2 regions of the Bradyrhizobium sp. SZCCHNS3052 genome follow, and region 2 is predicted to be linked to the other one. Evidence: riboswitches for the same ligand, from Rfam matches in the RefSeq annotation. Region 2 holds a riboswitch; the other holds the start of a gene.
The links. Region 2 has a riboswitch for cobalamin ahead of QX073_RS18215 (TonB-dependent receptor plug domain-containing protein). Riboswitches for the same ligand answer to the same signal wherever they lie in the genome.
Positions count from the first base shown of each region.

Region 1: linked by a shared signal. The riboswitch ahead of QX073_RS11400 (HupE/UreJ family protein) and the one ahead of QX073_RS18215 (TonB-dependent receptor plug domain-containing protein) in region 2 are both predicted to bind cobalamin.

Region 1 is NZ_JAUETB010000002.1:707,271-711,480, forward strand. It holds gene QX073_RS11385 (cobyric acid synthase) at 1-920, opposite strand, end outside; gene cobO (cob(I)yrinic acid a,c-diamide adenosyltransferase) at 925-1,533, opposite strand; gene cobU (bifunctional adenosylcobinamide kinase/adenosylcobinamide-phosphate guanylyltransferase) at 1,550-2,086, opposite strand; cobalamin riboswitch at 2,121-2,314, shown strand; gene QX073_RS11400 (HupE/UreJ family protein) at 2,433-3,065, shown strand; gene QX073_RS11405 (DUF1636 domain-containing protein) at 3,069-3,464, shown strand; gene cobW (cobalamin biosynthesis protein CobW) at 3,485-4,210, shown strand, end outside.
Region 2 is NZ_JAUETB010000005.1:53,707-57,916, forward strand. It holds gene QX073_RS18210 (DUF2336 domain-containing protein) at 1-919, shown strand, start outside; cobalamin riboswitch at 1,203-1,421, shown strand; gene QX073_RS18215 (TonB-dependent receptor plug domain-containing protein) at 1,517-3,592, shown strand; gene QX073_RS18220 (hypothetical protein) at 3,668-4,210, shown strand, end outside.

The sequences.
Region 1 (4,210 bases), on a different contig from region 2:
TCGGCGATCGTCGCCTTCGAGCCCGGCAGGATCACCATCGATGCGTCGCCGGGGATCGGCGTGCCAGGCTGCAAGAACTGCAGATCGATTCCATCTTCCAGCCGCAACGGATCGAACTCGTCGAAATTGGAGATGCGCGGGTAGGCGAGGATGACGACCTTCGGTCGCTGTCCTCCCGATGATCCCCGTTCAGCCAGGCCAAGCGCGTCCTCCGCCGGCAGGCGGCGCGCATCCGGAAAATGTGGAATGAGCCCGAGCGACGTCCACCCCGTCCGCTGCGCGATCTCGTTCATGCCCGATGCAAACAAGGCGGGGTCGCCGCGGAACTTGTTGACGAGGAAACCCGCCACGCGTGCGGCATCGTCGGGCGCGATCACCGTCTTGGTGCCGACCACGCTCGCAATCACGCCGCCCCGATCGATGTCGCCGATCAGCACCACCGGAATCTGCGTCGCCTGCGCGAAACCCATGTTGGCGATGTCGCCGCCGCGCAGGTTGATCTCGGAGGCGGAGCCTGCGCCTTCGACCAGCACGATGTCGGCATCCGCCGCGAGTTGATGGAAGCTGTCGAGCACGGCCGCCATCAGTTGCGGCTTCATCGCCTGATAGGCGGACGCCTTGGCGGTGCCGATGACGCGGCCTTGCACCACGACCTGCGACCCGATCTCGCTTTGTGGCTTCAGCAGCACCGGGTTCATGTGCACCGTCATCGGCCGCCGCGCCGCGCGCGCCTGCAGCGCCTGGGCACGGCCGATCTCGCCGCCATCAGCGGTGACGGCGGCGTTGTTCGACATGTTCTGCGGCTTGAACGGCGCCACCTTGAGGCCGCGCAATGTCAGCGCGCGCGCGAGCCCCGCGACGATCAGCGATTTGCCGACGTCGGAGCCGGTGCCCTGGAACATGATGGCCCGCGCGCTCATGAGCTCAGTACTCGATGCCTTCCTGCGCCCTCACGCCGGCCGCGAAATGATGCTTCACGAGGTTCATCTCGGTGACGAGATCGGCGGCCTCGATCAGCTCCGGCTTGGCGTTGCGCCCGGTGACGACGACGTGCAGATCGGGACGGCGCCCTGCGAGCGTGGCGACGACGTCTGCGATATCAAGGTGATCGTAGCGCAGCGCGATGTTGAGCTCATCGAGGACCAAGAGCCGGATCGACGGATCCGCCATCAGCTCCTTAGCCTTCGCCCAGGCGCGCTCGGCCGCGGCGACGTCGCGCGCACGATCCTGCGTCTCCCACGTAAAGCCTTCCCCGAGCGTGTGCCACGACACCTGATCGCCGAACTTCTCGATCGCCTTGCGCTCGCCGGTTTCCCACGCGCCTTTGCCGAACTGCACGACGCCGATGCGAAAGCCGCGGCCGAGTGCGCGCAGCATCAGGCCCCACGCCGCCGTCGATTTTCCCTTGCCCTTGCCGGTGTGAACGATCAGCAGGCCCTTCTCCACGGTTTTGGAGGCGACCTCGGCATCCTGCACCGCCTTGCGGTTCTCCATCTTCGCCTTGTGGCGTGAATCGTCGGCGCTTCCGGTCATCGGCATTGTCTCCTCGTCACTTCAACGTCAGCGGCAGTCCCGCCGCCATCAGGATCACGCGATCCGCTAAGGCCGCGACGTCCTGGTTCAGTCGCCCCTGGGCATCGCGAAAGGCGCGTGCGAGCGCGTTGTCCGGCACGATGCCCAGTCCGACTTCGTTGGACACGGCCACGATCGGGCCATGCGCGTTCCTGAGCGCGTCGATCAACTCGGCTGATCTTGCCGCCACGTTCATGTCGGCGAGCATCACGTTGCTGAGCCAGAGTGTCAGGCAATCGATCAGCATCGGTACGCCCGATTCTCCGCTTGCCCGGACGAGACCCGCGAGATCATGCGCCGTCTCCAGCGTCTGCCATCCCTCGGCGCGGCGCGCCTTGTGCTGGGCGATCCGGTCGGTCATTTCGGCGTCGAAGGCCTGCGCGGTCGCAACATAGGTCCAAGGCGGCGGAAGGGCGGTGACGAGGGCCTCGGCATGGCGGCTCTTGCCCGAGCGCGCACCGCCGAGCACCAGCGTCAGGCGCGGCAGGGCGGGATGCGGCGGGGCGGGGACCATGGGGACGATTCCGATTGACGGGCTTTGGTGCGACCCGTATCTAACAGATGACGGTTCTCCGAAAGGAGAGATTTAGGGAACACGGTGCGGGTTCTTGACCCAAGGCCGTGGCTGCCCCCGCAACTGTAATCGGCGAGTGTGAGGCCAAGACACCACTGGGAAACCGGGAAGGTGGCTTCATGCGGTGACCCGAGAGCCAGGAGACCTGCCGTCGACATTGCTGTTGGCCGACCCGTCGCGCGGGGAGTCGCGATGCTGGTTCTGATCCCGCCGGGATGGGCGGGGTGCCGTCGGATGCAGCGCATCGTCCGGTCCTCTGGGGAGCCGGCAAGCGACGGAGACGGCCATGAAGTTGACCCGTACCACGACCTTTGCAGCCGCGAGCCTGGTGCTGCTCGCCACCGATCCCGCCTTCGCGCATCACATGATGGGGGGCAAGCTGCCGCAGACGTTTGCGCAGGGGATGCTGTCCGGCCTCGGCCATCCTGTCATCGGAATCGACCATCTGGCGGCGATCGTGGGCGCGGGCATCGTTGCAGCGCTTCTGGGCCGCGGCTTCGCGCCGGTGCTCGCCTTCACCACCGCGATGATCGCGGGCGTCGGCCTTCATGTGGCCAAGGCCAACATCCCGGCTGCCGAGCTGCTGGTCGGCCTGACCACCGTCGTGGTTGGGCTGGTGGTGGTGATGCGTGGCCGTTTCGGTGTGCTGCCCGTCGCCGGCCTGTTCGCCGTGACCGGTCTCGTCCATGGATATGCGCTGGGCGAATCGATCGTCGGGGCCGAGAATACCCCGCTCGGGGCCTATCTCGTCGGTCTGCTCGTGATCCAGACCATCGTCGCCGCCGGCGCGTTCCTCGGCACCAGGCTGCTGTCGGCGAAGGCCAAGACGGCTGCGCCGCTGGCGCTGCGGCTCGCGGGCGCTGCCATCGTGCTGGTGGGTGGGGTCGCCGCGGCGACGGCGGCCGGCGTGATCGGCTGATTGATGACCGCATCCGAGACTGGTGAGACGACGCTGTTCGTCTGCGTCACTTGCCGTTCGCAGGGGACGGAACCTACGCCGCCTGATCAGCCGCGGGCCGGAGCCCGTTTGCTCGCCGCGATCGAGACGTTGCCGACCGCGCAGCGCGCCGGTGTCACCGTTGTCGGTGTCGAGTGTCTGTCGAACTGCAATCGTGCGTGCACGGTTGCGGTGACGGCGCCGGGCAAATGGACCTATGTGCTCGGCGCGCTCGATCCGGATCTGCATGCGCGGGATGTGCTGACATTTGCGCAACTGCATCAGCGCCATGACGCCGGTCTGCCGGCCTGGCGCGAGCGTCCCGAATACATTCGCAAGAACACCGTCGCGCGCGTGCCTGCGCTGTCAGCGCCACGCTGAAAACGAGAGATCGCATCGCCATGACGAAGTCGTTCGCCAAGACGCCTTGCACCATCGTCACCGGTTTCCTCGGCGCCGGCAAGACCACGCTGGTGCGCAACCTGATCGAGACCGCGAACGGTCGCCGGCTCGCCATCATCGTCAACGAGTTCGGCGATGTCGGCATCGACGGCGACATCCTGAAAGGCTGCGGCGTGCCGGACTGTCCGGAGGATCGCATCGTCGAGCTGTCGAACGGCTGCCTGTGCTGCACCGTTGCCGATGATTTCGTGCCGGCGCTCAGGAGCCTGCTGGATCAGAAGGAGCCGCCCGAGCATATCGTGATCGAGACCTCGGGGCTGGCGCTGCCGAAGCCGCTGGTGCAGGCCTTCAACTGGCCGGAGATCGCGACGCGCGTCACCGTCGACGGCGTCGTTGCGGTCGTCGATGGTCCGGCGGTGGTCGCGGGACGCTTCGCCGATGATCCCGAAGCGCTCGCCGCGCAGCGCGCCACCGATGCGTCGCTCGATCACGACAATCCGCTGGAGGAGGTCTACGAGGACCAGCTGCTGTGCGCCGATCTCGTCGTGATGAACAAGAGCGACCTGATGAGCGAGGAGCAGCGCAAGGATGTCGCCGCCGAGATCGCGGCGAAGGTGCAGCGTGCCGTCAAGGTGATCGCGACGGAGCACGGCAGGCTGTCGGCTTCGGTGCTGCTCGGGCTCGGTGCCGCCGCGGAGGACGATCTCGCGGCCCGGCCGTCGCAT
Region 2 (4,210 bases):
GCGGGTCGAGACCCGCGCGCGAGCCGAGCTCAGCAAGCATCTCGCGCCGGTCGACTACGCGCCCGTCGAATTGATCCAGCAGCTCGCCCGCGACGACGAGATCTCGGTGGCCGAGAACGTGCTGATGCACTCGAGCCGGCTCACCGAGCATACGCTGGTGGAGGTCGCGGCGACCAAGGGCCAGGATCACCTGATGGCGATCTCCAGCCGTCCGCATCTGACCGAGGCGGTGACCGACATCATCGTCGACCGCGGCGAGCGCCGGGTGATCCGCAAGCTCGCCAACAACCAGACCGCGCGCTTCTCCGAGTCCGGCTATTCCGGGATGATGGCGCATGCCGAGGACGACGACGAATTGTCCGAGATCATCGGGCTGCGCGTCGACCTGCCCACCAAGCACCTGCGCGACCTCCTGCGCCGCGCGACCGAAGCCGTGCGCGCCAGGCTGATGGCCTCGGCGCCGCCGGCGTTGCAACAGGAGATCAAGAAGATCCTCAAGGCGATCGCCGACGTTGCGCGCAGCGACGGCGGCCTGGTCGGGCGCGACTTCACGCTGGCCGAAGAGGCCGTCAAGCGCATGAAGGGGCTGAACGAGCTCAACGATGCCGCCATCGCCTTCTTCGCCGAGACCCGCCGCTTCGGCGAGGTTTCCGCCGCACTCGGCCTGCTCAACAACGTCCCGACCGAGATGATGGCCAAGGTGCTCGAAGGCCCGCGCACCGACATCGTGCTGATCCCTTGCCGTGCCGCCGGGCTGGCCTGGTCGGTGGTGGCGAAAATCCTGACCCACCGGCCAATCAAGCACGCCATCGACAGCGACACGCTCAAGCTCGCGGAACGCGACTACGGCCGCCTGTCGCTCGACACCGCCCAGCGCACGCTGCGATTCTGGATGGTGCACAACAAGGTCGAGAAGTGAGCGGGCGCTCACAAGACGCGATCCTCATCAGCAACGACTCTCGAGCCTTCTCATACTCCGCTGTCGTCCCTGCGAACGCAGGGACCCATACCGCGTGATGTGAATTGGCGGAAAATGTCTTGATCGTCGTCCTTCGCCACACGACCGCCGGTGGCTATGGGTCACTGCGAACGCAGGGACGACGGCTATGGCTGTCGCAGGCGGCCGGGCATCACCAAGCCGACCGGCCAGCGTTATCGCCAGGAGATCGCCGGGCGCCGGATTGACTTTGGTGCGCCCGCACTCCTACGGTGATCGCGACGGTGCCCCTCGACCGGGGCTCAAAAGGGAATGCGGTGCCGGATGCGTCTCGCAAGGGACGTGACTGAAGGCCGCAGCTGCCCCCGCAACTGTAAGCGGCGAATCTCGCGTCAAAGGCCACTGGGAAATCTCGGTCCCGGGAAGGCGACGTGGAGGTGATGACCCGCGAGCCAGGAGACCTGCCGTCAGCCGTGGTCACACGCGAGGATGCCGGTCGGGGCGTTATTGGCATCGTTTTCAGGCAAGCCTGCGAAGGCCTGCATGAGACCTCGTTCGCGGTGACGTGCCACTGACGTCATGCCGAGGTTCCTCGTGTCTCCCGTTCCCCATGCCAGGCGCAGTCGCGCCCTTCTGTCGTCGTTCTGCGTCCTCTCGTCATTCGCCCTGCTCGGCCCCTCGTCCACAGCAGCGCAGCAATCCGCCTCCCCCGACCTTCTGCCCCCGGTTGAGGTCGACCCGCCGCGCGAGCCGATCGCTCAGAAACCAGCCATCCCCCGCAGAACCGGCAACGCCGCGCATCAGCAGGTGCCGGCGGCAAAGCCGGCCGCGCCGGCCAGCCCCCCCGTCGCCGTCAGCCCGACCGGTGTCGTCACGCCAGTCGCCCACGTCGCGAATGCGATCACCGTGATGACCGACAAGGACATCGCCGGGCAGCAGGCCCGCACGGTGCCGGACATCCTGAGCACGATCCCCGGATTGAACGTGGTGCAGGCCGGCGGCCCGGGCGGCCAGACCAACGTCTTCATGCGCGGCACCAACGCCAATCACACCAAGCTCTTCATCGACGGCATCGACGTCGGCGATGTCACCAACGGCAATGGCGCGTTCGATTTCGCGCATCTGCTCGCCGCCGACATCCAGCAGTTCGAGGTGCTGCGCGGGCCGCAGAGCGGGCTCTACGGCTCGGATGCGATCGGCGGGGTGATCTCGGTGATCACGCGCAAGGGCGAGGGCCCGGCGCGCGCGACCGCCTCGGTCGAGAGCGGCTCGTTCAAGACCTTCAACCAGTCAGCCGGCGTCAGCGGCTCACAAAACAATATCAACTACGCGATCAATGTCGCGCATCTGCACGCCGGCGACGTTCCGGTGACCCCGTGGCAGCTGCTGCCTGCGGGGCAGAAGGCCATCGGCAATGCCTACGACAACGTCACCGCCTCGGCCAAGCTGGGCGTCGACCTCAACGAGGCCTGGACGCTGAACTCGGTGATTCGATACACCGACGCGACGCTGCTGTTCACCGGCGACAGCGGCTTTCCGAGCTTTCCCGACGCGGCCCAGAGCAACCACACCGTCCACCAGCTTGCAACACGCCAGGAAGCCGTGTGGTCGCTGCTCGGCGGCCGCATCCGGAACTACTTCGGCGCCAACTATGTGAACAACCGGTCGTCCGATCTGACGGCTGGCAATCCGGTGGCGGCGGTCGCGACCGGCGAGCGCATCAAGTATGACTGGCACGCGGTGACCGAGCTGGCGCCGCATAACAATCTCGTCGTCGGCCTGGAGCAGCAGACCGAGCGGCTGAAGACCGCCGACCTCTCGGCCGAGAATGGCAACAAGGCCGGCTTCGTCGAGCTGCAGACCGAGTTCGTGAAGCGCTGGTTCTTGGTGGCGAGCCTGCGCAACGACGTCAACGACCAGTTCGGCGGCCATGGCACCTACCGGATCGCGCCGGCGGTGATCCTGCCGGTGACCGAGACCAAGCTGAAGGCGAGCTACGGCACCGGCTTCAAGGCGCCGACCCTGAGCCAGTTGCACCAGGATTTTCCGGCGTTCAACTTCTTCGCCAATCCCAACCTCCGGCCGGAGCAGAGCACCGGCTACGACGCCGGCTTCGAGCAGCCGCTGTTCGACGATCGTCTCCGCTTCGGCGCGACCTACTTCCACAACAGCATCACCGACTTGATCAATTTCAACGCGACCTTCACCTCCTACGCCAATGTCGGCCTCGCGACGACCGAGGGCACCGAGAGCTTCGTGACCGCTGATCTCACCGACCGGATCTCGCTGCGTGCGGACTACACGTTCACCCGCGCGGTCGATGCGGCCACCGGCCTGCAGCTGTTGCGGCGGCCGAAGGAGAAATGGAGCGCCACCGCGACATGGGCGCCGATCGATGCGCTGACGCTGTCAGCGACGCTGCTGCACATCGGCGACTGGCTCGACGTCAGCCGCGACGGCATGACCACCGGCCTCGTCGCGCCCGGCTATACGGTCGTCAACCTGCGCAGCGACTACGCGCTGTCCGACCAGGTCAAGCTGTTCGGCCGGATCGACAACCTCTTCAACCATCACTACCAGAACCCGACCGGATTCCTCGCGCCGGGCTTCGGCGTGTTCGGCGGCATCCGGGTGGCGAGCTTCGGCGTGCAGTGACGCTGCCGACCAACCTCCCGGCGGCTGACAGAAGCTGCCGAAATGGACTACAATCGCAACAGAAGGAGATGTTCCATGACTCTCGACGTCCTCGACCGGTCTGGTACCGAGGCTCGCCTCGCGCCCGTTCCGCAACGGCACGCCGCTGCGTTCTGCTTCGCGCTGCTGACAGGGGCCTGCGCGCTGGCGAGCCTTGTGTTCGCCTGCGCGACGCCGTTTGCGGCCTTCGCCGTGATCGCCGCCGCCATGCTGCCGCTGCGCGCGGCGCTGCCGGTGATGCTCGGCGCCTGGCTGGTCAACCAGGGCATCGGCTTCGGCGCGCTGCACTATCCGGTCGATGCCAACACGCTGGCCTGGGGCGCCATGATCGGCGTGGCGGCGCTCAGCGCCACCGTTGTGGCCCGCATGGCCCTGGCGACCTTGCGCACAGCACCAGCGACGGTCGCGCTTGCCGTCGCGCTCCCCAGTGCCTACGCCGCCTATGAGCTGGTGCTGCTGGCCGCCACGCCCGCACTCGGCGGCGCCGCGAGCTTCGCGCTCCCGATCGTCGCCCGCCTCGGCCTGACCAGCGCCGCCTGGCTCGTCGGCCTCGTCGCCGTCAGCGAGATCGTCCGCCTG